One region of the Rhizobium sp. NXC24 genome, then DNA from elsewhere that is predicted to be linked to it. Evidence: riboswitches for the same ligand, from Rfam matches in the RefSeq annotation. Region 1 holds a riboswitch; each other region holds the start of a gene.
The links. A riboswitch is a leader RNA that binds a small molecule or an ion and turns the genes downstream of it on or off. The one in region 1 is predicted to bind thiamine pyrophosphate.
Positions count from the first base shown of each region.

Region 2: another riboswitch for thiamine pyrophosphate. It lies ahead of thiC (phosphomethylpyrimidine synthase ThiC); the one in region 1 lies ahead of thiB (thiamine ABC transporter substrate binding subunit).
Region 3: another riboswitch for thiamine pyrophosphate. It lies ahead of NXC24_RS27195 (hydroxyethylthiazole kinase); the one in region 1 lies ahead of thiB (thiamine ABC transporter substrate binding subunit).

Region 1 covers NZ_CP024311.1:4,007,170-4,014,139, forward strand. The annotation lists gene NXC24_RS19630 (thiamine diphosphokinase) at 1-282, opposite strand, end outside; gene NXC24_RS19635 (MarR family winged helix-turn-helix transcriptional regulator) at 355-882, opposite strand; gene NXC24_RS19640 (MDR family MFS transporter) at 1,097-2,632, shown strand; TPP riboswitch at 2,703-2,820, shown strand; gene thiB (thiamine ABC transporter substrate binding subunit) at 2,871-3,899, shown strand; gene thiP (thiamine/thiamine pyrophosphate ABC transporter permease ThiP) at 3,907-5,550, shown strand; gene NXC24_RS19655 (ATP-binding cassette domain-containing protein) at 5,540-6,268, shown strand; gene NXC24_RS19660 (M48 family metalloprotease) at 6,540-6,970, shown strand, end outside.
Region 2 covers NZ_CP024314.1:1,906,718-1,913,687, reverse strand. The annotation lists gene NXC24_RS32945 (thiamine phosphate synthase) at 1-630, opposite strand; gene NXC24_RS32940 (thiazole synthase) at 627-1,400, opposite strand; gene thiS (sulfur carrier protein ThiS) at 1,403-1,600, opposite strand; gene thiO (glycine oxidase ThiO) at 1,591-2,571, opposite strand; gene thiC (phosphomethylpyrimidine synthase ThiC) at 2,573-4,399, opposite strand; TPP riboswitch at 4,492-4,624, opposite strand; gene NXC24_RS32920 (FadR/GntR family transcriptional regulator) at 4,824-5,576, shown strand; gene denD (D-erythronate dehydrogenase) at 5,606-6,589, shown strand; gene NXC24_RS32910 (SDR family oxidoreductase) at 6,591-6,970, shown strand, end outside.
Region 3 covers NZ_CP024314.1:671,954-678,923, forward strand. The annotation lists gene NXC24_RS27185 (hypothetical protein) at 1-1,233, opposite strand, end outside; gene thiD (bifunctional hydroxymethylpyrimidine kinase/phosphomethylpyrimidine kinase) at 1,496-2,296, opposite strand; partial or broken gene NXC24_RS27195 (hydroxyethylthiazole kinase) at 2,320-2,466, opposite strand; TPP riboswitch at 2,519-2,615, opposite strand; gene NXC24_RS27200 (DHA2 family efflux MFS transporter permease subunit) at 2,701-4,179, opposite strand; gene NXC24_RS27205 (DUF1127 domain-containing protein) at 4,600-4,746, shown strand; gene NXC24_RS27215 (hypothetical protein) at 5,395-6,970, shown strand, end outside.

The sequences.
Region 1 (6,970 bases):
CGCACCACGATTGATCGCTTCCGACACGGCGATCTCGCCGTCCGTCGCTGCCTTTGCCTCCGGATAGGGCTGCTTGGGCACATCCGGAAATGCACCGTGCAGATCCGCCGGCGTCGAGTCGAAATCGCCGACCCAGAGCTCGGGCGTCGCCTTGAGCGCCACGGCATGGCGCATGCCGCCATCTGCCGCAATGAAACGGCTACCGGCGACCGCCGCGCGCAGCCGGTCCGTCAGGCGAAGCTCGCCGCCGAGAAGGATGGTGAAGGTGGTGGATTGGCTCATGTGCCAAGCCCATAGCGCAAAGACGCGTCCTAAGGGAAGAGCGCTGTTGGCAAGAACGGCGGTGTCAGCCGTTCAGCCGTCTGTTTCCTTGATGCGCGCCTGGAAAACCTGCTCATAACCGCTGACGAACCGATCGAACAGCAGCGAGAAAGTCTCGATGTCCTCGGTCGACCAGTCGGCAATGATGCTCTCGATGACCGAAAATTTCTGCGCCTGGATTTCGGCGAGCAGCCTTTGGCCCAGCGCGGTCAGCACGACCACGATGCGGCGCGCATCCGCCTGCGAGGCTTTGCGGCGCAGAACGCCGCGGGCGACCATATCAGCGACGATGCGGCTTGCCCGCGATGGATCGATGCGCAGGATGTCGGCGATGGTCCCGACCGTGACTTCGCCGGCCTCTTCCGCGCGCCTTACGGCATCGATGACGTCGAGATGCGAAAGCTCCAGGCCCGGCGCAACGTTCTGGATGGCAAGCCGACCGATCATGCGGCGGCCGGTCATCAGGCGCATGCGGGTCATCACCTGCCCGATGCGCAACCGGTTTTCATCTTCGGGCAAGGTTGAGGCTTCAACTTCTCGTGTGTTCGTCGCTGATGTCATCATTCCAACATATCAGAGACGGATAGGAATTAAAATATGCAAACAGCATTCACTTGCCATTGACAGTTATATGCTGATAGCACATATATTGTTTCGGAACATTCGCTTTCGAAGACCTGTCCGAAAACGCCATGTTCCGCATTCAGGAACCGGGGCGTTCCCATGCGTTCGGTCGAGCGCATAGCGTTTCGGGCAAGCTCGGATTTCTCGTTCCATGGATATGCAGACCACGCCCGCGCCACTCGTGGCGGATCATCGCCGCCGGCTGATTCTCTTCTTTTTCCTGATGACCGCCATGTTCATGGCAACCCTCGACAACCAGATCGTATCGACGGCGTTGCCGACCATCGTCGGAGAATTCGGGCACTTGGAACGCTTCGGCTGGATCGGCTCGGCCTATCTGCTGGCCCTATCCGCCTCGATGCCCGTTTACGGCAAGCTCGGTGACCTCTTCGGCCGCAAATATGTGATGATGACCGCCATCGCCATCTTCACCGTCGGTTCGGCCGTCTGCGGCCTTGCAATATCGATGAACACGCTGATCGCCGCCCGCGTGCTGCAGGGCCTTGGCGGCGGCGGCATTCTGGTATCAATCTTCTCCGTCAACGCCGATCTCTTCGAACCGCGCGAACGCGCCCGTTATCAGAGCTATTCCAGCCTAGTGCTGATGGCCTCCGGCGCCATTGGCCCCGTTCTTGGCGGCACGATGAGCGACCTTTTCGGCTGGCGCTCGATCTTCCTCGTCAACGTGCCGATCGGCTTTATCGTTCTGGCCGGCCTCGCCTTCATGCTGCCGTACCGCAAACCGGCCCGCAAGCCGAAGATCGACTATGCCGGCGCGCTTCTCCTTGCGCTGACGACCACCAGCATCGTACTTGCCGCTGACGGCACCGAACTCTTCGGCTCATTGCTTTCGCCGCAATGCCTCGGGATCATCGTCTTCGGTGCGCTCTGCGCGCTGGCCTGGGTTTTCGTCGAACGCCGCGCGCCGGAGCCGATCGTGCCGATGACGCTGTTCCGCAACCCGACCTTCGGCCTGCTGCTGATCATCTCGGTCACCAGCGGCGCGGTGGCAATCGGCATGGTCAATTATTTCGCGCTCTTCCTGCAGACGACGACCGGCCTGTCGCCATCCATGGCGGGTCTGCTGTTCATTCTGTTGACCGGCGGCATCGTCTGCGGTTCGCTTTCTGCCGGCCGGCTGATCTCGATGAGGGGTCGCTACAAGCCCTTCGCCATCGCCAGCGCCGCCTGCAGCACCATCGCCTTCGCCACGCTGGCGCATGTTCACGCCGGCACGCCGATCGTCTTCATCGGCGCCCTGATGCTGCTGCATGGCATCGGCATCGGCCTGGCACAACAAGTCCCGGTCATTGGCGTGCAGAATGCCGCAGCCAGCCGCGACGTCGGTGCCGCCACCGGCGCCGTGACGCTCTCGCGCATGGGCGGCGCCTCGATCGCCATTTCCATCTACGGCGCCATCATCGCCGCCAAGCTCGGCAATATCGGCGTTTCCATTCCCGGTGTCGCCAATATCGAGGAACTGACGCCGAAGATGATGGCGGCCCTGCCGGACGCCACGCGCGAAAGCGTTGCCAATGCCTATGCGAGCGCCTTCAGCCCACTGTTCATGACGGCCGCCGCCATCTGTTTCCTCGGCCTGCTGACGGCGATCTCATTGAAGAACGTGCAATTGCCCGGCTCCGCCAAGAAGCTCGACAGCCAGGCGGCTGCGCACGCAGCCGAGTAAAACGAACGTACTGCAATCGACAGGGGAATCATTCCCCTTGTCATCCCTTCGTCACAGGAATAAACCTGCCAACGCTCTAACGGGGTGCCTTATGTCTTTCGAAGACATCTGGCTGAGAGGCTTTCACCGGCCAACCCGCGGAACCTGATCCGGCTAACACCGGCGGAGGGATTAGACGCGTGACAAAATCATGGCGCCCTTTTCCCGTTCAAAACGAAACCAACGAGGAGGCGCTGTCATGCCCAACCGATCGCTATTGTCACTGTTTACCGGCTTGGCTCTCGCCGCCGGCGCAACGCTTTTCGCCGCCCCGGGCGCCGAAGCCGCCGACAAGACGCTCACCATCTACACCTATGAAAGCTTCACCGCCGACTGGGGTCCGGGCGCCAAGGTCAAGGCCGCCTTCGAGAAGACCTGCGGCTGCACGGTCAATTACGTCAGCGTCACCGACGGCGTGGCGCTGCTTTCTAGGCTGAAGCTGGAAGGCACGGGCACGAAAGCGGACGTCGTTCTCGGCCTCGACACCAACCTCGTCGATGAGGCCAAGGACACTGGCCTGTTCGACGCCAGTGGCATCGACACATCAGGCCTGAAGGTTCCGGGCGATTTCAAAGACGACGTCTTCGTCCCCTATGACTACGGCCATTTCGCCGTCGTCTACGATACGCAGACAGTCAAGAATCCGCCAAAGAGCCTGAAGGATCTGGTCGAGGGCGATCCGTCGCAGAAGATCGTCATCGAGGACCCCCGCACCTCGACGCCGGGCCTCGGCCTGCTGCTCTGGGTCAAGTCGGTCTATGGCGACAAGGCGGCCGATGCCTGGACGAAGCTCAAGGGCCGCATCCTGACCGTGACGCCCGGCTGGTCGGAAGCCTATGACCTCTTCACCAAGGGCGAAGCGTCGATGGTGCTCTCCTATACGACGTCGCCGGCCTATCATATGGTCGTGGACAAGACCGACCGCTATCAGGCGGCCGCCTTCTCCGAAGGTCACTATATCCAGATCGAAGTCGGCGGCCTGATCAAGTCGTCTGCGAACAAGGACCTTGCCCGCGACTTCCTGAAGTTCATGGTTTCGCCCGGCTTCCAGGACACAATCCCGACCAACAACTGGATGATGCCGGTCTCGGCCACCTCCGAACCGCTGCCGGATGCCTTCAGCAAGCTGGTCGTCCCTTCGAAGACCTTCCTGATGAGCCCCGATGTGGTCGAAAAGAACCGCAAGGCCTGGATCGACGAATGGCTGGCCGCCACCAGCACCAATTGATGTCGAGATGCTGCTGACGGCGCCTGAGAAAAGACATGCTATTGCCGGCGGGGCCTTCAGCCTCGCCGGTATCGCGTTTTTCATCGGCCTTGCCATCGTCACCCTGCTTGCCGCTGGCATCGAATCCGCCGGCGGCAATCCGCTTGCCGATCCCTATCTTCTGCGCGTGCTGCGTTTCACCCTGCTGCAGGCAACGCTGTCGACCCTGCTTTCTGTCGCCCTCGCAATTCCGGTCGCCCGCGCGCTGGCGCGGCAACCGCGATTTCTCGGCCGGCTCTGGCTGATCCGCCTGATGGCCGTCCCGATGGGCCTGCCGGTGCTGATCGGCGCGCTGGGCTTGCTCGGCATATGGGGGCGTCAGGGCATTCTCAACCAAGTATTGACGGGGCTCGGCCTAGCGCAGCCGGTCAGCATCTACGGGCTGACGGGCATCCTGCTGGCGCACGTCTTCTTCAACCTGCCGCTCGCCGCCCGCCTGATGCTTGCCGGGCTGGAACGCGTGCCGGCGGAATATTGGCTGATGGCCGGTGGCCTCGGCATGCGCCCCGCCTCCGTCTTTCGTTTCGTCGAATGGCCGGTGCTGCGCGGCCTCATTCCCGGCATCGCGGGCCTGATCTTCATGCTCTGTGCCACCAGCTTCACGCTGGTGCTGATCCTCGGTGGCGGCCCGGCCGCGACCACGCTCGAAGTGGCAATCTACCAGGCGCTGCGCTTCGATTTCGACCCTGGCCGCGCCGTAGCCCTGTCCCTCCTGCAAATCGTGGTGACCGCCGCCATTCTCGGCGCCATGGCCTTGCTTCCGGCGCCGGACGATCACGGGCTGACGGCAGGCCGCGCCGTGCGGCGCATCGATGGAACAGTGCCCGCCGCCAAACTCGCCGACAGCACGCTGCTCCTGCTCGCCACCCTATTCATCGGCCTGCCGCTCGCCTCGGTGGTCGTCACCGGCCTCAAGGCAGACCTTCTGAGGCTTGTCAGCCAGACGATCTTCCTGCAGGCAGCCTCGACCAGCCTCGCAATCGCGCTTGCCGCCGGCATTCTGGCGGTTCTCATCTCCTTCGCCATCATCCGCGCCCGCGCGGCGATAGCGGCCGAACGCCGGAAAGCGCCGGGCCTGCGCGCCCTCGCCTTCGCCTTGAGCGGCACGTCCTCCCTCGTCTTGCTGGTGCCGCCGATCGTGCTGGCGACCGGATGGTTCCTGGCGCTGAGGCTGTTTGGCGATCCCGCCCGATTTGCAGCGCTTCTGATCGTCGCCATCAACGCCCTGATGGCGCTTCCCTTTGTCATCCGCGTCATCGAACCGGCCCATGCTGTCCATCGTCGCCGCACGGAACGTTTGGCCGCAAGCCTCGGTCTTCAGGGCCTCGCGCGGTTGCGGTTGGTCGACTGGCCCGGCCTGCGCAAGCCGCTTTTTACGGCGCTCTCCTTCGCCATGGCGCTGTCGCTCGGCGATCTCGGCGCCGTCGCTCTCTTCGGCTCCGATAGCCTGGTGACACTGCCTTGGCTGGTCTACAGCAAGCTCGGCAGCTATCGCACCAACGATGCGGACGGACTTGCTTTCATTCTGGGGCTGATATGTCTACTCCTGACTGTCGCCGGCACGGCCGGTCAAGGCAGGCATGAGGACGAAGGCAGGCGGAATGATCGATAATCAGCGCACGGGACAACGGGGCATCACAATGACCGGGGTCGAATTGCGGCTCGGCACCCATGATTTCCGCTTCGATTGCGAACTGCCGCAAGGCCGGATCATCGCTATTACCGGCCCGTCCGGATCGGGCAAATCCACCTTCCTCAATCTGCTCGCCGGCTTCGAGACGCCCGACCGTGGCCGTATCATGCTTGCCGGGCAGGATGCGACTAGGCTGCATCCCTCCGAGCGGCCGGTATCGCTGGTTTTCCAAGATAACAACCTCTTTGCCCATCTCGATCTCTTCACCAATGTCGGGCTTAGCATCAGCCCGTCGCTGAAACTCTCGGTGGACGACCGGCAAAGGATTTCGGGAGCCCTGGCACGCGTAGGGCTTGCCGGCTTCGACAGACGCAAGCCCGGCACCCTTTCCGGCGGCGAGCGCCAACGTGCGGCCTTCGCCCGGGCGCTGGTGCGCGACAAGCCGATCCTACTGCTCGACGAGCCCTTCGCCGCGCTCGATCCCGGCCTGCGCTCCGGCATGGCGGAGCTTTTGTCCGAGCTTCACCGCGAAACCGGCAATACGGTGCTGATCGTCTCGCACGACCCGGCTGAAGTTCGCCGTCTTGCCGATCATGCCGTCTTCATCGATGGCGGAACCGTTCCGCTTTCAGCTCCCATCGAGCGTTTTTTGATGCAGGACGGCATTCCAGCACTGACCACATTTTTGCAACATTGAATGCGATGCAGCATTTTGCTGCCGGTTTTGCCTTAATTTCGTCGCGGCGGACGGCTGAAAGTCCTGGCATATGCTTGCCAAAATACAACGCTGCCACATTTAAACGGAGTCTCGCTATGCAACTGCTGCCGAAATCGGCTACAGCAAAGGGCAGAGACCACCCGGACGAACTCAGGTCCGATCGGGGTGGATGCAACCTTTGACGAAACGCGGCGATGATCTGCCTAGTCATGATCAACCGGGTTCGGCGTCCGGCCGGCATGGCAGTAAGATGAGTGGGACACAGGCACTGAAGCAGAGCGACTACGCAGGACGAAGGATCAGCACGACTGTCGCGGCCCATGCGCGCCGCTTGGCCCCCATCCTCATTGCCGCGGCGGTGCTCAACGGCTGTCAGTCGGTGCTGGATCAATCCTACCAGCCGAATATTTCGCCATCGTCCAGCCCGCAGATCGTTTCCGAAGTACAGAAGAACGATCCGCGCGCGCAGATGGGCGCCCGCGAGCATCCGCGCATTCTGGCGAGCTATGGCGGCGAGTATAAGGATGCCAGGACCGAGCGCCTGGTCGCCCGCATCGCCGGCGCACTAACGAGCGTGTCGGAAAATCCGCAGCAATCCTATCGCATCACCATTCTGAATTCGCCGTCGATCAATGCCTTCGCGCTGCCCGGCGGCTATCTCTACGTCACGCGCGGCCTGTT
Region 2 (6,970 bases), on a different replicon from region 1:
CTAAATCGGGTCCGCGCTGACATTGGAGCGGTAGATGTCGGTCATCCCCAGCCACTGCATGGTTCTCGTTTCGGGTGCTTTGTTCAAGGTGATATCCGTGACCACCGCAGCACTGTCCGCCCCGTTCTCGAAGACGCCGGCAATGCGTTCCACGGTCAGCCCGCCGATCGCCACCAGCGGTATGCTGCCGATGCGCGCCTTCCATTCGCCGATGCGGTCGAGACCCTGCGGCGCCCAGGCCATGGCCTTGAGAATGGTGGGGTAGATCGGACCGAGCGCGATATAGTCCGGACGCGCCGCCAGCGCGATCGCCAGCTCCGCCTCGTCATGCGTCGAAAGTCCCAGTTTCAAGCCTGCCTCGCGGATGGCGCCAAGATCGGCCACCGCCAGATCCTCCTGGCCGAGATGGATGAAATCGCAGCCTTCCTCGATGGCAAGTTGCCAGTAGTCATTGATGATCAACTGGCATGCGTGGGCAGCGCAGACCGCCTTTGCCTGGCGGATGTCTGCCCGTATCTCGGCCAGAGTGCGATCCTTGATGCGCAGTTGCACCAGTTTGACACCCAGTGGCACCAGCCTTTCGATCCATGCGGCACTGTCAACGATCAGGTAGAATGGATCGAGCTTCATGCGAAAACCGCCTTTCCGATTACGGGTGTCGAAGGCACTGCCATGTCGCGCGGCTCCAGCATACCGGCGCCGAAGGCCTGCCTGCCGGCGTCGATCGCCTTGGCGAAGGCTTCCGCCATTGCGGCAGGGTCGCCGGCGCCGGCAACCGCGGTGTTCAGCAGTACGGCATCGAAGCCGAGCTCCATGACAACAGCAGCATGCGAAGGTCGGCCGATACCGGCGTCCACGATCAACGGCACGTCGGGAAAATGTGCCCGCAGAGATCGAAGTGCGGAAAGATTGAGCGGTCCTGCCGCAGAACCGATCGGCGCGCACCAGGGCATCAGCACCCGGCATCCGGCTTCGAGCAGACGTTCGGCGACGACCAGATCGTCCGTCGTATAGGGAAAGACCTCGAAACCCTCACCGATCAGAATGCGCGCCGCCTCGACGAGTGCGAAGACATCCGGCTGCAGCGTATCGTGGTTGCCGATCACCTCCAGCTTGATCCAGTTGGTTCGAAACACTTCGCGGGCCATCTTGGCGGTCAGCACCGCCTCCGATACGCCATGGCAGCCGGCCGTGTTGGGAAGAACGCGAACGCCGAGCGCGCGGATCATGTCGAAGAATGCGCCACCGTTGCGACCGCCGACCGCTTCGCGGCGCAACGATACGGTGACGATCTCGGTCCCTGATCGCTTGACCGCTTCGGCGAGGACTGCTGGCGAGGGATAGCGCGCGGTGCCGAGAAGAAGTCGCGACCCGATTTGGCTTCCGTAGAGATCGAGCATGGTCAGCCTCCTTGCATGGGTGTCAGGATCTCGATCCTGTCGTTGTCGGCCAGAATATGTCCGTCGCGATCCTCGCGATGAACGAGTTCGCCGTTGACGGCGGTTGCCAGCCATTCGCCTTCGTAGTCGAGGGCGGCCAAAAGCTGCGAAAGCGTCGTGGCGGCGATCGTCTGTGCTTCGCCATTAATGATCAGGTGCATTGGAAACTCCTTTGCGTCGTCCGTTCGGAAAAGACGAGATCGGCGGCTTCCGCCGCCATTGTTGGCGCCAGCAGAAAGCCGTGGCGATAAAGACCGTTGAGGAAGGTGACCTTGCCTTCCCGCATTACTCGCGGAAAATTGTCGGGGAGGGCAGGGCGGATGCCGGCGCCGGTTTCGACGATAGTGGCATCCGCAAAGGCTGGATGCAGCGCATAGGCTGCATTCAGCAGTTCCATCATCGAGCGCGCAGTGATCGGGCCGTCGAATTCGGTCTCGATCATCGTCGCGCCGACCATAAACAGGCCCTCGCCGCGGGGGACGATATAGACGGGAAAGCGCGGATGTAGCAGGCGAACGGGCCGGGCGAGCGTGACCTCCTCAGTATGCAGATAGAGCATTTCGCCACGCACGCCGCGCAGATCGCGACTTTGCCCGATGCGGGCAGCACCTGTGCAATCAACGATATCGGAGAAATCGTCTTCGCTCACATCTTCGTCGGTAAAGACGACGCCCTCTGCCGACAACAGCTCTTTCAACTCGCGCAGCGCGAGACGAGGATCCAGATGAGCCTCACGCTGGAAGAACAGGCCATGTCTGAAGCGAGTGGCGAGAGTGGGTTCGAGTGCAGCAATGTCGTCCTCTCCCACCCATTGATAGCAGGTCGTGCGGCTGGCAAATCGCTTCAGTTCACCATGATCGCGCGTCGATGCGACGACCAGCGTTCCGTTGCGGACGACCTTGCCCGGCAGGATCGCTTCCCACCGATCGGCGGCATCGAGGCCGCGTTTAAGCACAGTCTCAGCGGCGCTTTCGCGCTCGCACCAAGGCGCGAGCATGCCGCCGGCGAGCCAGGAAGCAGCGCGAGCGAAGTTTGGGTGCGGGTCGAAGACGATCACTTCCGCACCACGGGCTTGCAATTCGCGTGCGACCGTGAGGCCGGCGACGCCGGCCCCCTTCACAAGGACACGCATGTCAGTCTGCCTTATGGGTTGGGGTGTCGATCGGCATATAGAGATCGCCGCCCTCACGGTATTTCGCCGCCATCGCGTCCAGCCCTTCCTTCTGCGCTTCGGCGCGGATGTCGTGCGAAATCCGCATGGAGCAGAATTTCGGGCCGCACATCGAGCAGAAATGCGCAACCTTGTGGGCTTCCTTTGGCAAGGTTTCGTCATGGAAGCTGCGGGCGGTGTCGGGATCGAGCGACAGGTTGAACTGGTCTTCCCAACGGAACTCGAAGCGGGCGCGCGACAATGCATCGTCGCGCACCTGCGCGGCCGGGTGCCCCTTGGCAAGATCGGCAGCATGGGCGGCGATCTTGTAGGTGATGACACCTGTTTTGACGTCATTGCGATCGGGCAGGCCAAGATGTTCCTTCGGCGTGACGTAGCAGAGCATCGCCGTGCCGAACCAGCCGATCATGGCAGCGCCGATGCCCGAGGTGATGTGGTCATAGCCCGGCGCGATATCGGTCGTCAGCGGCCCGAGCGTATAGAAAGGCGCCTCGCCACAAACGGCGAGCTGCTTGTCCATGTTTTCCTTGATCTTGTGCATCGGCACGTGGCCGGGGCCCTCGATCATCACCTGGCAATCCTTCGCCCAGGCGATCTTCGTTAGCTCACCGAGCGTTTCGAGTTCGGCAAATTGCGCCGCGTCGTTGGCATCGGCGATCGAGCCGGGGCGCAGGCCGTCGCCGAGCGAGAAGGAGACGTCATAGGCGCGGCAGATATCGCAGATTTCCTCGAAATGTTCGTAGAGGAAGCTCTCGCGATGATGGTGAAGACACCACTTGGCCATGATCGAGCCGCCGCGCGAGACGATGCCGGTCACGCGATTGACGGTGAGCGGGATGTAATGCAGCCGTACGCCGGCATGGATGGTGAAATAGTCGACGCCCTGTTCGGCCTGCTCGATCAGCGTATCGCGATAGATTTCCCAGGTGAGGTCTTCGGCGATGCCGCCGACCTTTTCCAGCGCCTGATACAGCGGCACCGTGCCGATCGGCAGCGGCGAATTGCGGATGATCCATTCTCGGATATTGTGGATGTTGCGGCCGGTCGAAAGGTCCATGACGGTATCGGCGCCCCATCGGGCAGCCCAGACCATCTTCTCGACTTCCTCCGCCATCGATGACGTGACGGCGGAGTTGCCGATATTGGCGTTGATCTTCACCAGAAAATTCCGGCCGATGATCATCGGTTCGCTTTCGGGGTGATTGATGTTGGCCGGGATAATCGCCCGGCCGGCGGCAACTTCCTGGCGGACGAATTCCGGCGTGACATGATCCGGAATATGAGCGCCGAAGCTCTCGCCGTCGCGAATCAGTGCTTCGGCGTTGGCCTTGCGGCCGAGGTTTTCGCGAATGGCGATGAACTCCATCTCCGGCGTAATGATGCCGGCCCGTGCATAAGCGAGCTGGGTGACGGCTTTACCGTCCGTGGCACGTAGCGGCCGGCGTCGCCCTGGGAATTCCGGTGTGAGCCGTTCGCCGCTGACAAAGCCGTTGTCCTCGGGGCGGACATGGCGGCCCACATAGGATTCGACATCGCCGCGGGCGAGCACCCAGTCACGGCGCAGTTGGGGCAGGCCCTGCTCGATGCGGATCTCGGCGCCCTCTATCGTGTAGGGACCGGAGGAATCATAGACGACGACAGGCGGCTCGCCTGCGGTCGGATGGACGCTGATCTCGCGCATCGGTACGCGGATATCGCTATGGATATCTCCAGAAATATGGATCTTCCGCGATGCCGGCATCGGGCCGGTCGTGACGGTCGGGGTAAGATTCTTTGCGGCAATGGTCATGGTTTGAGGCTCCAAATTGCAGTTGGAGACCCAGTCAATCAGCCGGAATGATGGAAAGACGCCGACACGGATTCCACGCATGAATCCAAAGCCTTCGAGCGCTTGCACCGTCCCTACGCCAGTATGAACTGGATCAGGTTCAACGGGTCACTGCGCCCACAATCGGCAAAGCCGTATTGTTCAGCAGTATCTCAGCCCCTTGCCGGGACCCCCCTGGTGAATGTCGGTGATGGTAAAGGGCGCTCGCTAATGATGTCAAGCTTGCTCTCGTTGCGGCTCAGACGTCGAGCGATATCTCTGTCCCGAGCCTGGCTGATGAAAGATGTCCCTATTGGCGGTTACAGGAGGAAATTGGCTTGACTGATTTGCTCAACCATTCTTAATAAACTGATCTGCTGGACCAACCAGTGGACCGGAGGGTGTGATGGACGAAAGTCCGATCTTAACCGAGGTGCCGAATATCGCGCGTGGTCTCGCCCGCCGGACGGCGCGTGACGTTATCGCTCAGAAGCTGATGGTCCTGATAGCAACCAACATGTTGCGGCCGGGCGACGAGTTGCCGGGCGAGCGCGAACTGGCAAGCGTTCTCCATGTCAGCCGCGAAACGGTGCGCGGCGCCATCCAGACCCTGGCCGCGCAAGGTATCATCGCGGTTTCGCATGGCAGCCGCAGCCGCGTTTGCAAGGTCGACCTCAGCCACATCACGGTGACAATCGCCTCCCCCAATGCAATCGACAGCTACGATCTGGAGTCGGTTCACGCGGCCCGTCTCCATGTCGAGCTCAAGGTCGTCGGCGACGCTGCCGAACGGATCGACGATGCGACGCTGGCAAAGTTGCAGGCTCTTCTGGAGGCGCAGCGGCTTGGCGGAGACGATGTGATGCGTTTCCTCATTTGCGACCGCGAATTCCACGTTGCGATCTATCGCGCCGGTGGAAACCCGCTGCTCGCCGACTTTGTCACTGACCTATACACCTACATGATGAATTACCGCCGCAACGCCATGTCCAAGCCGGGCGCTATCGAAGCGAGCTACGACGATCATCTATCGATCTACGAGGCTCTCGCACGGCATGACCGCGATGCCGTCGTCGACGCGTTCCGGCATCATCTGACGCGTATTTACGAAACGACCAAGGTTCTGCTGGCGACCGGCAATACCGGCAATACGGTTTGAGCCGCTGAGCATGAGGAGGTTTGGCTGACATGCATGTGATGGTTATCGGGGCGGCTGGCATGATCGGTCGCAAGCTGGTGGAGAAGATTGGTCTGCAGGCAGATGTGCTTGGCCGCGGGATCGACAGGTTGACGCTTGTCGACGTTGTTCCGCCGCCGGTCCCGGCCGCGCTTGCATCCGTTTCCACGGCGATGACGGCCGATCTTGCCGATGCCAGTAGTGCGACCAAGCTTTCCAGCTTGCGGCCGGATATGATCTTCCATCTGGCGGCGATCGTATCGGGCGAGGCCGAGGCGGATTTCGATAAGGGCTACCATACCAATCTCGATGGCACGCGCTCGCTCTTCGAGGCCATCCGGCACGAGGGGCTGAAGGAGCCCTATAACCCCCGCGTCATCTTTGCCTCGTCGATCGCTGTTTTCGGCCAACCCTTTCCGGAGAAGATCGGCGATGATTTCTTCACGACCCCTCTGACGAGCTACGGTACGCAGAAGGCGATCTGCGAACTGCTGCTTGCCGATTATTCGAGGCGCGGCATCTTCGACGGCATCGGCATTCGCCTTCCGACAATCTGCATCCGCCCCGGCAAGCCCAACAAGGCCGCCTCCGGCTTCTTCTCGAACATTCTGCGCGAGCCTCTTGTCAATCAGGAAGCCGTGCTGCCGGTGGACGAGAACGTCCGACACTGGTTTGCCAGCCCACGCTCCGCGGTCGGCTTCTTCATCCATGCCGCACGCATCGACAGCAGCGAGATCGGACCGCGCCGAAATCTCACCATGCCCGGGCTGTCCGCACTTGTCGGCGAGGAGATCGAGGCTCTGCGCCGCGTAGCCGGCGAAAAGGCTGTCAAACTCATCCGCCGTGAGATCGACCCCACAATCCGCTCGATTGTTTCCGGATGGGCGACGGATTTCGATGCGCGGCGCGCAACGGCGCTCGGCTTCAGGGCGGAAACCAATTTCGATGAGATCATAAGGATCCACATCGATGATGAACTTGGAGGGAAAATCTGAGATGGCGCAGCCCGCAATCGCACCAAAAACCCAGATCGCCCTTGTCACCGGCGGAGGTACCGGCATCGGCCGCAGCATCGCCAAAGCGCTGAGCGCTGAAGGTTACACCGTTGTCCTCACCGGGCGCCGTCATGATGTGCTGGAAAAGGCAGCCAGCGAACTCGCCGCCGAGACTGGCGGCACGATGCGGGCGATTGTCTGCGATATCGGGGCTCCTGAACAGGTCGCTGACCTCTTCGGCAAGATCAAATCCGAATTCGGCCGGCTCGATCTTCTCGTCAACAATGCCGGCAGCGGTGCGCCTGCGATACCGCTCGAAGAGCTCACCTTCGACCAGTGGAACGGCGTGGTCGCGGCCAACCTCACCGGCGCGTTTCTTTG
Region 3 (6,970 bases), on a different replicon from region 1:
GTTCGCGCTTGCATTATTGTTTGCTCTCACTTGATTAGCAATTTCGTTCTCTAAGACGCGTGTTTGTTCGCTATACACGCCTGGATCACTTTGCACTTTCCAGTCACGCCACTGGTTGTAAATGAGAAAAGTCGCGATCGCGCCAAGGACCAAGCCAACCATCATGCTGATCGCGAACGAGTTTTGTTCGGCGTTATATTTTTCCTGGATTCGCTTTATGGTTTTTTCCATCGGGCTCAGAGGTCTTGTTTCTTCTTTCCTTTGAGACTTCTGACCGAGTTTCGGAGGGCGCCTGCGGAGCAAGCCGCTTTGGCTGAAGACTGACCGGTTATTGCGCACAAATAAGACGGCGAACACTGCCATCGTATTCGATCGCGCGATCGCCGCTTCGCGCTGGAGATTCGAAAGCGCGTCCCATATTTCATGTATATCGGGCTTTGCGGCTCCGTCTTCGCTGCCGGATTGAAGCTTCTTTTGTAAAGCAGCTATGAGGTCATGCAAGGCGGTGAGCTGCCCGTCGAGCTTGTTCGACAGTGCTTCCAGCTCAGACATTTGATATAGCGGGAAGTATAGCATTCGATTATTCGCGTTTGTAGCGACTGAGAGATAGTCAATTGTGGCCAACGATGACTCGATCTCCGCTATTTTCCTGCCTAAACCGATACTATTCTTGATTGATTCAGTCGCGTCGCGAAAACTTGTGACCAACAATCCCGGTTGATCTCTTAGGAACTCCTCATAGTCCACGCTGCGTAGACTCTCTATGACCCTGTAGACGCCCCGGGGGATGCCGGCCATCCGATGAGCAAGACTTCTCATCGTCGCTTCGATGGGTTTGACAGCACCAATCGACAGGAATGAAATTAAGAGGGCAGAAACGAAGATGGGTTTGCCGTAGCTCGTCGCAGACAGTACCGACGGGTCACTTGCGGGCAACAGGACGTTGTCGGTTGCACCGATTTCGCTTCTGGCCTTGCTCGCGCTCAATAACAGGTCATACACCTCTGCCGACCCCAAGACCACGGCGTAGACGATAAGGTACAAGCCAGCATAGAAGGTGAAACCAGCGATAATCTCGCCGGTCGTGCAGAGGTTCCTCACCTCGACTTCTTTGAGAATCGGGTGCAGCGAGAATGGATGGTCGCCGGTTTGCGAGTTGAAATTCCGAGATGCCTCGATCAGCAGCGTCACCGCTCCGGCTGCAATGGCGCCCGCGTAGATCAAATCGTTCATCGCCAAGCGTCCGAGGTCTATCTCTCAGGGGCAGTTTTGAGCTGATGAATTGCAGGGACCAGCGGCCATTGCTCGGTTCTCGTCAACGACGACAAAACCAGCAATTCCAAAAGCGAGGACACTCATCATCAATAAGAACTTGATCATGTGTTCACTCTTTTAATGGTGGTGATTTTTAATTATGTCGCACTTAAAACTTGCGTCAACTGCGTGGCAAAGGACGTATGTTCGCCTGTTAGTCGACATATGTCGCCGTTCAGCTTTATGGCCAAAGCTCGTAGAAGTGCTGGACCGGCCCATGACCGGTGCCGACGGTGAGCGTTTGGGCCGCCGCAACCGCGCCCGCAAGATAATGCTTGGCGGTGGCAACAGCTTCCGTCAGTGTCGAACCCTTTGCAATCTCCGCCGCCAAGGCGCTGGACAGCGTGCAGCCGGTTCCATGCGTATTCTTGGTTGGCATGCGACCGGCTTCGAACCAGGTCAGCCCCTCCGGGCTTGCGAGAACATCAGGGCTTTCATTGCCGGCAAGATGCCCGCCCTTGACCAGAACGGCCAGCGGGCCGAGCTTTGCTAAGCTTTCTGCCTGCCGCGCCATCGTCTCGCGATTTTCGGCAACGGGTTCGTGCAGAAGCGCCGCCGCTTCCGGCAGATTGGGCGTCAGCAGCGTGGCCAGGGGAAGAAGCTGGTTGGTCAGGACGTCGACAGCATCCGCGGCAAGCAGCGCTGCACCGCCCTTGGCGATCATGACGGGGTCCAGCACGATCGGCACGCCTCGATGGGGAGCGAGCGCATCGGCAACGGCTTCGGCGATTGCCGCATTGGCAATCATGCCGATCTTGACGGCATCGACGCGTATATCGGCAAAGATCGCCTTGATCTGATCGGCGACGAACTGCGGAGGAACGGGGTGAACGCCGGAAACGCCTTGCGTGTTCTGGGCCGTCAACGCGGTCAGCGCCGCCATGCCGTAGATGCCGCGTGCCGAAAATGTCTTCAGGTCGGCTTGAATGCCGGCGCCGCCGGAGGGGTCGGAGCCGGCGATGGAGAGGACGTTTCGGATCATGGGCGTGCCTTTCTGATCCAGCCGATAGACAACGCACCGGAGATTGCGGCGAATTCGCCGACCTCCGTTTCGGCAAACGCCGTCGCGACCAAGTTGGTGATGCATAGCACCAGTGGAGGGTTTGTCCGCATGGCCGTCAGCAGCGCGCCGGGAGTGGTTTTATCTTGCATATCGCCCCTTTCGGGCGGGGCGAGACGCGAAGGGGACAACGACAAGAGCACGCCGAGACCCCGAGCGACTCCCTCCGCCAGCATTATCTGGTTCAGGTTCAAAGGGTGCTTCTCAGCCCATCACGCGACGGGCGCCCCTGTCTCTCATCACCGTCTTTTTCGCAGAGAAAGACCGCCCTGTCACCAGCAAATCGCAGTATCGAGATGACCGAGCTTCCGCAGCGTTAAATGTCTCTAGTGGTGGTGGCCCACCTCCGGCCCGTGTTCTGGCTTTCTGATGAACAAGGCCGCCGCGATCGCTCCCAGCGAGATGATCGTCCCACAGAGAAATGCCGCCTTAATGCCGCCAGTCGTTGCCGTAAGGATACTGGCGCCGCTAGCGGAGAGGCTGGTGGACCGGAGCGTCATGATCGCGACGAACAGCGCGGTGCCGGCGGCACCGGCGACTTGCTGGGTCGCACCGAGCATGGCGCTGCCATGCGAATAGAGGTTCGGCGGTAGCGATCCCAGGCTGACGGTGAATAGCGGCGTGAACATCAGCGCAAGACCGATGCTGAGCACGATATGGGCGATCAACAGCATCCAAAACGGCGTATCCTGCTGAATGAAGACCAGTCCGCCCATCACCATGCTGAGCATGATGGCCCCCGGAATGATCAACGGTGCTGGACCGTATTTATCGAACAGGCGCCCGACGGTCGGTGCGCAAAGGCCCATGATCAGCCCGCCAGGCAGCAACAGCAGTCCGGTTTGCAGCGTCGACAATCCCAGCACGTTTTGCAGATAGATGGGCAGCAGGATGAAGACGCCGAACATCGACATCATCAGAATGGCCATCATGGCGGCGGCGATCGTGAAGGTCTTTGTGGTCAAGGTGCGCAGATCGAGCAGCGCTCTATCCTGTTTCTGCAAATGCAACTGACGCAATACGAAAACCGCGATGACGACAGCGCCGGTCAGGAGCGGAATCCATGGCGACACCACGGGCGCGCGAAGTGCTGCGTCGCCGAGCCCGCTGAGGCCGTAGACGAAACCGCCGAAACCGATGGCTGAGAGGATGATCGAAAAGATATCGATCGGCGCGGTGGTTGGAACCGTCACGTTCTTCATCCGCAAGGCGCCAAGCGTCAATGCGCCCAACGCGATCGGCAAGACCAGGAGGAACAGCCAGCGCCATTCGAGCGCCGAAAGGATGAGGCCGGAAATGGTGGGCCCGATGGCCGGCGCCACGGAAATGACGACCGAGATATTACCCATGGTCCTGCCGCGGGAGTCCGGCGGCACCAAGGTCATCACTGTCGTCATCAGCAGTGGCATCATGATCGCCGTGCCCGAGGCTTGCACGATCCGCCCGAGAACAAGCGCCGCGAAACCCGGCGCCAGCGCCGAGATCAGCGTACCGGCGCTGAAGAGCGACATGGCGAGAATGAATACTGGCCGGGTGTTGAGCCGTTGCAGCAGGTATCCGGTGATCGGGATGACGACGGCCATGGTCAGCATGAAGGCCGTGGTCAACCACTGAGCGGCACTCGCGGTGATATCGAGATCCGCCATCAGATGGGGGAGCGCAACACCCATGATGGTTTCGTTGAGAATGACGACAAAAGCCGACACCAGCAGCAGGGCTATAACGAGTTTGTTGCGGGCACTATGGTCTTCCACGGTGGGAATATCCTGTTCCACATCGGCAAAAGTCTGGCTTTCGGTCGTCATGGTGCTGCCTTGAGTTTGAATTCAGAAGGGCAATCGAATTGCCTGGAACGGTGAACCGCTTGGCGCTTTCCCGATTATGACGAACGGCCGCGTGAGATTACGACACGTGCAGCGAATTATTTTTGCGCCATTGATTGTCTGAGCAACGCGCGCCTGCAATTCTTGCCGGTTGCTCACCGGCAAGAATGCTAATGGGCTGACAAAGGTCAACCCTAAAGATGTTTCGGTTGGCCTGGTCCGGAGAGAGAATTTGAAGTGACAGAATGGGCCGCCTTCAGACCCATGCGCTACTTGCATGGGTGCAGTGAAGCCTTGGCGCTGCAATAACCGAGGGTGCCGTATTATATACCTCTCATCGAAGCAAAGGGGAGCGCCACGGACGGCAGCTCGGCTTCGAATGCCCGAAGAAAGGGGATCATCATGAACGTAGCACGCTCTTTCAACAACTGGCGCAAGTATCGTCAAACGGTCGCCGAACTGGGCCGTATGTCCACGCGCGAACTGGATGACCTCGGTATCGGCCGCGGCGACATCCGCAACATCGCTCGCGGTGCGGTTGCTCGCTAACGGCTCATAAACGCCATAACTTCGACTTTTCGTCAGCGCCTGCTTCCTCCCGAGCGGGCGCTTTTGTTTTGCGCACGCTGTCGGCGGTTTCCCGCATTTTCAATGTAAGTCGATGCTAATGGAGCATCCCGCTTTTCGCACAACGCATGCCTGCCCTGCAAAGAAATGCCTATGAACTGAGCAAATCTGCGATATGATCTTGGTTATCGAAGCGATGCACCTCCTCCCGCATCCCTTCGTGATGTAGGCGCCCTTATCCTCCTCCCAAGGTCGTCTGCGGGAACAGTAGCACTCCTCCTCCCAGCTACTGTTCGGTTCTTTTCGAAAGCCTGCCGCACCTCCTCCCGCGGCAGGCTTTTTCGTTTGGAGCTTCGGCAACAGCAGGGAGAGTTGATCGATTCTCGATGTTGTCATGAGCTCAATGAGCTTTTCGCCGTAGAGGGGCCGCGCCTGCGCTTGCCGGATGACCCATTCGTGCGGAAAATATCGAGCAATCGTTGGTGCCGCCATCTGCGTCCCATCGGCAAGTCAGCTTCGCTCCATCTTATTTGTCCTAATGTTCCGTGCCCGAAATCATCCTGCGGGCCTCGTGCAGATCGCGGCGCTTGACGCGTTTCGATCTCAGGACTGTGAGAGGAATGTTTCCGCATGCTGAAGACCTTTGACGACTACGCCCCCGGCCTTGCCTCGAACGGCAAAATGGCTGAGACCGCAGGCGCGCCGTTAAAGCCGTCCGGCAAGGACAAGGATGCGCTTCTCACCTGCCTGATTTCCGGTGGGGACGAGAGATTGGAGTGCGACGCTGCAACCGGTCTCAACATGTATGGTTACGGGCCATCGCCCCGACCGCAGGATCTGGCCTTCGGCTCCTCGACGGCATCGACCATTTCCGCACCGGCTTTCGCGGCGGTCGGCGCTTATTATGCTGATCTTTTGCGGGAGATGGAAACGCGGCCTGCGGCCGACATCTACGCGCGGGAGATCGCGCGGATGCGGACGAAACTGCTGCATCTGCTTGGCCTCGATCAAGGCTCAGGGCCTTCGCGGGTGGATGCCGTCATGGCGACGTCAGGCACCGATATCCATCTTTTCGCTGCGGAGCTGCTGGCGCGCCAGGACGATCGAACCTTGATGACCATCACGCTGATGGGCAACGAGACCGGGAGCGGGGTGATGACCGCGGCAGCCGGGCGCCACTTCATGAGCCGCGTCAGCAGTAATAGGCCCGTCGCCAAGGGTGAGGAACTAAGCCCGGGACATGCCACGCGAAATACGACGGTCGCGGTGCGCAATCCGGATGGCACGTTGCGGAGCGAAGAAGAGATAGAATTGGAATTGAGGGGGTTGATCGAGCTTGCCCGCGCGGCTGAACTCAGATGCCTTTTGGTCGTCACGGATGTTTCCAAGACCAGCCTGCTGGCGCCAGGCCTCGAAACGGTCTTTCGCCTGAAAGCGCGCTTCGGCGCCATGCTCGATATCATGATCGACGCCTGCCAGTTTCGCGTCTCCGGGGCAACGATCCGTGCCTATCTGGCCCATGATTTCCTTGTGGCCGTCACCGGCTCCAAATTCCTGGCCGGTCCGATTTTCAGCGGGGCGCTGCTGTGTCCGCCTCGGATGTCGGATCGCTTGAAACAGCGGCCTTTGTCTCCGGCTTTTGCCGATTATTGCGCGAAAGCGGATTGGCCGGAAGGCTGGGTGGCCCGGGACGCGTTGCCAGATCACGCCAATTTCGGCCTCTTGCTGCGATGGAAGGCGGCGCTGTTGGAACTGGAGCGCTTCGTTGGCATGCCTGAGCAAAAGGTGATTTCGGTGCTGAACGCTTTTGCAGAGGCGGTCGGAGAGCGGCTGAAGCACGATAGGGCCTTCGAACTGCTCGATAGCCGACCGATAGACCGGAAGAGCCTGTGCGGCGACTCGCACGCCCCGGGCTGGGATGAAATACCTTCGATCTTCTCATTCTATCTGCGCAATCCCCATCAGGACGGCATCCTGACGGCGACGGAGATGGCCGCGGTATACAAGAACCTTGCCGTTGAGCAGAACGGCCTTATACCGGTGCGTCTCGGTCAGCCCGTTCGCTGCGCCGATTTCGGCGATATGCCCGCCAGTGCCTTGAGGATATGCCTGAGTGCGCCGTTGATCGTGCGGGCTTGTGAGAGTGCCGATGCGCTTGATGAGCTCATCTCACAGGCAATGACGGTCCTAGATCGAACGGCTGACA